Regions from separate parts of the Achromobacter sp. F4_2707 genome, predicted to be linked through region 2. Evidence: predicted binding sites of a transcription regulator. Region 2 holds the regulator's gene; the other holds the start of a gene.
The links. Region 2 encodes LexA, which represses DNA repair genes until DNA is damaged. Its sites were predicted from a motif close to ACTGTATNNNNATACAGT; they were not measured.
Positions count from the first base shown of each region.

Region 1: a site for LexA is predicted at 1,939-1,956, ahead of recA (recombinase RecA). Genes of this name have one in related genera too.

Region 1 is NZ_JAZDRJ010000010.1:152,232-155,640, forward strand. It holds gene VRY85_RS11325 (DUF2889 domain-containing protein) at 1-115, opposite strand, end outside; gene recX (recombination regulator RecX) at 196-687, opposite strand; gene recA (recombinase RecA) at 785-1,855, opposite strand; gene VRY85_RS11340 (recombination-associated protein RdgC) at 2,210-3,106, shown strand; gene VRY85_RS11345 (aspartate carbamoyltransferase) at 3,208-3,409, opposite strand, start outside.
Region 2 is NZ_JAZDRJ010000003.1:187,656-191,064, reverse strand. It holds gene VRY85_RS04535 (alpha,alpha-trehalose-phosphate synthase (UDP-forming)) at 1-687, opposite strand, end outside; gene otsB (trehalose-phosphatase) at 750-1,580, opposite strand; gene lexA (transcriptional repressor LexA) at 1,769-2,407, shown strand; gene VRY85_RS04520 (TetR/AcrR family transcriptional regulator) at 2,467-3,120, opposite strand; gene VRY85_RS04515 (TRAP transporter large permease) at 3,135-3,409, opposite strand, start outside.

The DNA of each region.
Region 1 (3,409 bases), on a different contig from region 2:
CATCAATGAGCTCTGCTTCGAGATCCCATTGACCATCGGCTCGCGCATAGGCATCGACCCGCAGTGTACGGGTGTGTAAAGCTTCGCGTTCAACTTCTGGTGCAGGCAAAGGCATGGGGTAAGAACTGGCCTATCGGAAAAACGCCTAAGTATAGCGCAGGCGCTGTTTCTGGAAAGTGAAGAATTCCGGCTACTTCATTCGAACGTGTCGTCGACAAACGAAGCGTCCGGCAACTGGCTATCTGCTTCAGACAAAATACGGCGCACGCAGTCGGCCGTGAAACCACGCGCCGCCATGTAGCGCAATTGCTTGGCATATTCCTTGGCGTCGCTCGGCGCTACGCCAAACCGCTTCTTCCACACTTCGCGAGCTCGATCGAGCTCGTTGGAACGCAACTTCCCCGCCATTTCTTTCAGCGTGTCTTCGGGAAGTTCGTGCTGCCGGAGTTCCTGCACGATGCGTCGCATACCATAGCGGGCTGCCCGCCGGTGCACCAGACTTTCAGCAAACCGTTCCTGCGACAACCAGTCGTTGCGTTCGAGTTCATCGAGCAGGGCTTCGAGTTCAGCAGGCTCTTCACAATGCGGCGATAGCTTACGCCGCAGTTCAGTACGAGAATGTTCCCGCCGTGAAAGCAACCCGACGGCCCGCGCTTTGAGAGAGAGCTTTCCACCCGCTTGCGCCATATTCTTTCTTCAATAAACAGGCAACTCGTGCGAACAAGGGCGTACGAGTTGCCTGATGCAGCGACGGGCGGAAACACTGCCCACCCTGACGGCGCAGTTACTCGCCGGCCTCTTGAGTATTAGGCGCATGGCTGACAACAGCAGCTTGCTGGGGCGCCACACCGAGTTTTTCTCGTACGCGGTTTTCGATTTCAAACGCCATTTCTGGGTGCTCTTTAAGATATTCGCGAACGTTATCCTTGCCCTGACCGATGCGCGTGCCATCGTAGCTGTACCAAGCCCCTGCTTTGTCGACAATGCCGGCCTGAACGCCGAGATCAATGATTTCGCCTTCGCGCGAGATTCCCGCCCCGTACATGATGTCGAACTCGGCCTGCTTGAAGGGTGGCGCCACCTTGTTCTTGACAACCTTGACGCGAGTTTCATTACCGATGACCTCATCGCCCTTTTTGATGGCGCCAATGCGGCGGATATCGAGACGGACGGAGGAATAGAATTTCAGGGCATTACCGCCGGTAGTGGTTTCCGGGTTGCCGAACATTACGCCGATCTTCATGCGGATTTGGTTGATGAAGATGACCATGCAGTTGGCACGCTTGATAGTGGCCGTGAGCTTACGCAACGCCTGGCTCATAAGCCGGGCTTGCAGGCCGGGCAGAGAGTCGCCCATGTCGCCTTCGATTTCAGCTTTGGGGGTGAGCGCTGCGACAGAGTCGATGACGATGAGGTCGATAGAACCGGAGCGCACCAGAGCATCGGTGATTTCAAGCGCTTGTTCGCCGGTATCGGGCTGGGAAATAAGGAGGTCTTCAAGGTTGACGCCCAGCCTTGACGCGTACTGGACATCAAGCGCGTGTTCGGCATCGATAAACGCGCACGTGCCACCCAGCTTCTGCATTTCAGCAATGACCTGCAGCGTGAGAGTGGTTTTACCGGAAGATTCGGGGCCGTAGATTTCGATGACTCGGCCACGTGGCAGGCCGCCAACGCCCAGTGCGATATCCAGCCCCAGTGAGCCGGTAGACACTACCTGGATGTCGTGTTCGACCGTGTCGTCGCCGTAGCGCATGACCGAACCCTTGCCAAACTGCTTTTCGATTTGCGAAAGTGCGGCGGCCAGAGCCTTGGCGCGTTCCGGGTTGGCGGCTTTGCGGTTTTTGTCGTCCATTGAGGATCCTTGCAAATAACTGTGAAAGCGGCGCGACGTATGAGAGCGCCGTGTAGATGCCGACGATTATTGCATCAAATTATACTGTATAAATAAACAGATATGAAATTCTGTGTTGGCAGGCCGTAACGTTACCGAGTGAAGACAGGCCGGCACAATCGTCAAACCCTTTGTACACGCGGCCGCCCGCTTGTTTCACCCCACTTCCGCACCAAGTTTGGCACCCGCATTAGCACGCATGGATACATAAAGCCTGCTTGGCGCGTGGTGGGTTCAGCATACAATCGGTGCCTTTGCGGCGTGCCCGATCGGCCAATTTTCCGCCCTCTCCCAATTTCAAAACGATATTTCTCCATGTGGTTTAAGAATCTTCGCATCTACCGTCTCGCTCCCTCCTGGAACTTCACCCAGGAAACGCTGGAAAACGCGCTGGAAAAACTGGCCTTCCGGCCTGGCTCCGCTACCGACATGACTGCATTCGGCTGGGTTCCGCCACGCCCCGAGTCCGGCTTGGTCTACGCCTTGGATGGTCAGTATTTACTGAGCCTTCGGGTAGAAAAAAAACTGCTTCCTTCTACAGTCATCAACCAGTTCGCGCGCGCACGCGCTCAGGAAATCGAAGAACAGCAAGGCTATAAGCCTGGTCGCAAGCAAATGAAGGAAATCAAGGAAGCCGTTACCGATGAGCTTCTGCCCAAAGCGTTCAGCATCTATCGCGACACCCGCGTATGGGTTGACACCAAAAACCGCTGGCTGGTGGTCGACGCGGCCGCTGCAGCCAAATGCGATGAGGTCATGGGCGCCCTGGCCAAGGTGCTAGACCCCTTCCCTGTTGTGCCGCTTTACACCGAGCTTTCGCCCGCATCGGCCATGACCAACTGGCTGGTTAGCGACGAGCCGCCCAGCAATTTCACCGTGGACCAAGACACCGAGCTGCGCTCCACCAACGAAACACGCGCCGCCGTTCGCTACGTACGCCAAGCCATCGAGCTGGACGATGTTCGCAAGCACGTGGAAGCTGGGAAGCAATGCACGCGCCTGGCTCTCACTTGGGCCGATCGCGTGTCCTTCGTTTTATCGGATGGCCTGGACCTCAAGCGCATCGCTCCGCTCGACGTGCTGCAGGAAGGCCGCATACCCGCTCACGATGAAGCCGAGCAGTTCGACTCCGATTTCACGTTGATGAGCGGCGAGCTGTCGCAATTGCTGGAAGCGCTTGTTGAAGCGCTGGGCGGCGAAAAGCAAGCATGAAGGCAACACGGCCGCCACGACTGACGCGGCGGCCGCTTTACGACTAAAACAGAGCTGCCGCGTAAAGCCGGGCCAGGCCCGGTTCACACCCAGCGGAAATATCAGTACATGCCGTGGAATACGCTATCGTCTGGGCCGATATGCGAAGGCGGGCTCCAAGTTACGTCGCGCAGCGAATGCGGCACCAGAGATTCCACGCCCAGCAATACCGCAAAAATGGCCATGCGCACCGGAATGCCATTATCAGTCTGACGGAAAATCGCCAAACGCGGGTCGTAGTTGAGATCTGTGCTGAGATCGTTG
Region 2 (3,409 bases):
CTTCACCTGCGCTTCCCGTTGTAAAGCATGGGGGTCCACACCAATGGGATACACGCCGGTCAGCGGAACCGGTTTACCGGGTCGACGTGCACGACATGTATTAACGAAAGCCTGTCTGTCGTCTTCTGTCTGGAAACCCAGCAAGTCGTAATCGCACATGGCATCAAGCAACTCATCGATGCGGGGAATAGCCTGGGCGACGCTGGGCACGGGAAAAGGGATATGCAGGAAGAAACCCAGGCGCTGACTGATACCTTGTGCACGACACATTTGCGCAAACAGCAGCAGGTGATAATCGTGCACCCACACCAGGTCGTCTGGTTTCAGCAGCGGTCGCAACTGGGCCGCCATATGTTGATTGACTTCCTGATAGCCTGCGTAATCATCTTCGCTAAAGCTCATGAGATCCAGCCGATGATGAAAGGCAGGCCACAACACCCCGTTGGCAAAACCGTTGTAGTAGCGATTATGCGCCTCGGTCGTAAGCGGTATTGATGCCACGATCAGGCGGCCTAAGCTGAATAATTGCACGCAATTTGCGTCATCATCCCGCAACTCGCCGCTCCAGCCGAACCACAGGCTGGGCTTCGCCTTGAGTGCATCCAGCAAACCCGAAGCCAGCCCCCCCGCCGATTTCACGGCGGGCGTCCGGTTTGCCACAATCACCAACCGCTCCTGTTCGCTCATACCCCTTCCCTGTTGTGTTGGCCCTGCCCTATGGGGATTTCACGCCCCCGCCAGTATGGCACTCAAACTCGCAACGAGCGCAGCAACATGCCAAGCCAGACCACCAGCTCATCCGTGTCTCGGAGTCGCCATGGCGCCGCTGTATTCGGGCCGACCCCGATACGAATCGCTCCCCCCTTCAGGGTAAGCGCCACCTTAAATGCGTCTTCATCGGTACGGTCGTCGCCCACAGCGAGCGGCCAACGCCCTGCAAACTCTGGCTGACGCATCAAATGCCCCAGCGCTTTCCCCTTGTCGCTGCCTTGCCGCCTGACTTCATGCACGCAATGCCCTTCCAACACCTGCCAACCCGGCGCATGAGCCAAAACCTGCTGAGCCAGTACGGATACCTCCGCACGATGCTGTGGCGCTTGCCGCCAATGCAAGGCCATCGCAGCCGGTTTGCGTTCCAGCCAGACCCCGGGAAGACGTTGTACGCCGTACTCCAGAATGGCTGCTATGCGCTGCGGTACCGGCCCTGAACTGCGAATGCTGCCGCGGCCTGACAGGCTGACCTGTGCGCCATGTGAACCGGCCAAAGGAATGTCGAGCGGATAGAGCAAACGCCGTACCTGCGACAACGGGCGCCCGCTAAGCGCTGCCAATGCCACGCCCTGACGCTGTAATAGCTGTAAAAGACGCCTTGTACGCAACGGCACCGATGCCCCCTGTGGCTTTGCAGCAATCGGGGCTAGCGTACCGTCGACATCCAGAAACAGTGCCAACCGGGAAGGTGGGATGCGCAGCACCGGCGGCGGAACATCTGCCAAACGCCCGGTGAGAATACCCGGCAAGGCCGCCTGCGTGTCGCGCAACGGCGTTCGACCGCGCCTTGAAGAGCGGGGCTGACGCATGGGCGGGTGGTCATGGCGCATACATTTCATAGTACATCCGCGCGCCCCTGCTGTCTGCCGGTGAACCACCCTGATACAAGTCGAGCACATGCCTATAACGGCTGCGCGCTACAGCCACAGCATCTTCCGCTTGATCTTCCTGTACAAACAGGTCAAAATCAGGACTGTATAAAAAAACAGCGCTTACCATGGCCGTCAAACTCACAGCTCGTCAACAGGAAATCCTGGATCTCATCCGTTCCGAAATCCAGCGCACCGGCTTTCCGCCTACTCGTGCAGAAATCGCACACGCGCTGGGTTTCCGCTCGCCCAATGCCGCTGAAGACCACCTTAAGGCGCTGGCCCGCAAGGGAGCCATCACGCTTACTGCCGGCGCCTCTAGGGGAATCCGTTTGGCCGAGCCTCCGGCGGCGCCCTCAGAACCCGCCCGCCCGCTATCCCTGTTGCTGCCTATTGTCGGTCGGGTGGCTGCCGGCAGCCCCATTCTTGCAGCCGAACACATCGAACGCGAAATCGGCGTCGAGCCTTCGCTGTTCAACCCTGTTCCCGATTACCTTCTGAGAGTGCGGGGCCTCAGCATGCGCGACGCAGGCATCCTCGAGGGCGACCTGCTTGCAGTGAAAAAAACCCCTGAAGCCCGCAATGGGCAAATTGTCGTGGCCCGTCTGGGCGACGAAGTCACCGTCAAGCGCTTGCAGCGCAGCGGTGGTTCCCTGCAGCTCCTGCCCGAAAACCCCGACTTTTCCCCCATTATCGTTCACCCAAGCGACGATTTCGCCATCGAGGGGCTGGCCGTGGGCCTGATCCGCGCCGCGCCTTTGCATTAAAACTACGCAGGCCCGCAGCGTCTCGCATGCGGGCCGCGCCAAGGCTGGGTTCTATGCCGTTAAGCGGGGATATGCGCGGCCCTGAAGCGCTCAGCTTTTTCAGGGGCCAGGGCCTGGCCCGTCATGATGGCATAAATTGATTCCAGATACCGCAAGCGAATCGCCATAGGCTCATGCAGGCCTGTCACGACGTAATACCCAATCTGGCAGGCGTAAATGGTGCGTGCCCGTGCCCTGGCTTCCACCGGCTCGAAGCCGTGACGCTCATAGAAAGCCGCGATGGCATCCATGCACAGCGTATCCGCTTCGTTAACCGCATCATTGGCCTTGGGCGAACGCCGGGCCCAATCGCGCATGGCCAAGTCCAAGCCTGGCTCGAAACGATCGGGGTTTAGCCAGGCTGAAAACAAGGACAGAATGCCGTCATCCAGCGCGTGGTTCTCGTCCAGCGCCTGCAGCACAGACTGCACATTCTTCTTTTGCCAGAAAACAATCAGTGCATTCTGGAGGTCTTCGCGATGTTTGAAATGCCAATAAAAGCTGCCTCGTGTAACGCCAAGCGCTTCCGCCATGCGCGTGACACGCACCGCTTCAATACCTTCGGTTTTAAAAAGCTCAAGCGCAACGGCTAACCAGTCAGCACGCGAAAGCTGCGCAACACGAGCGGCTTCGCCTTCTTGGGCAACTTGCTCGATAAGATCTCTACTTTTCATAACGGCCCTATGCGCTATATCAACCCGAGTAAACGGGGAAAGAATAGAGAAATCGCAGGTATAAAAGTAGTGAGTAACTGGATGGGAATCGCTACCAGCACAATCAGCAATATGGCGGGGCGGAACGATTGGTGCACCACAACTTTGCCCACCCGGCAGGACAAATACAAAATAGGCGCCATGGGCGGGCTGTTGGCGCTCACGACGACCGCACACGCCACAATCGCAGCGAACTGAACGGGGTGAATATCGGCCACGCCGACCAGAGGCAGAAGCAAGGGCGCGATCA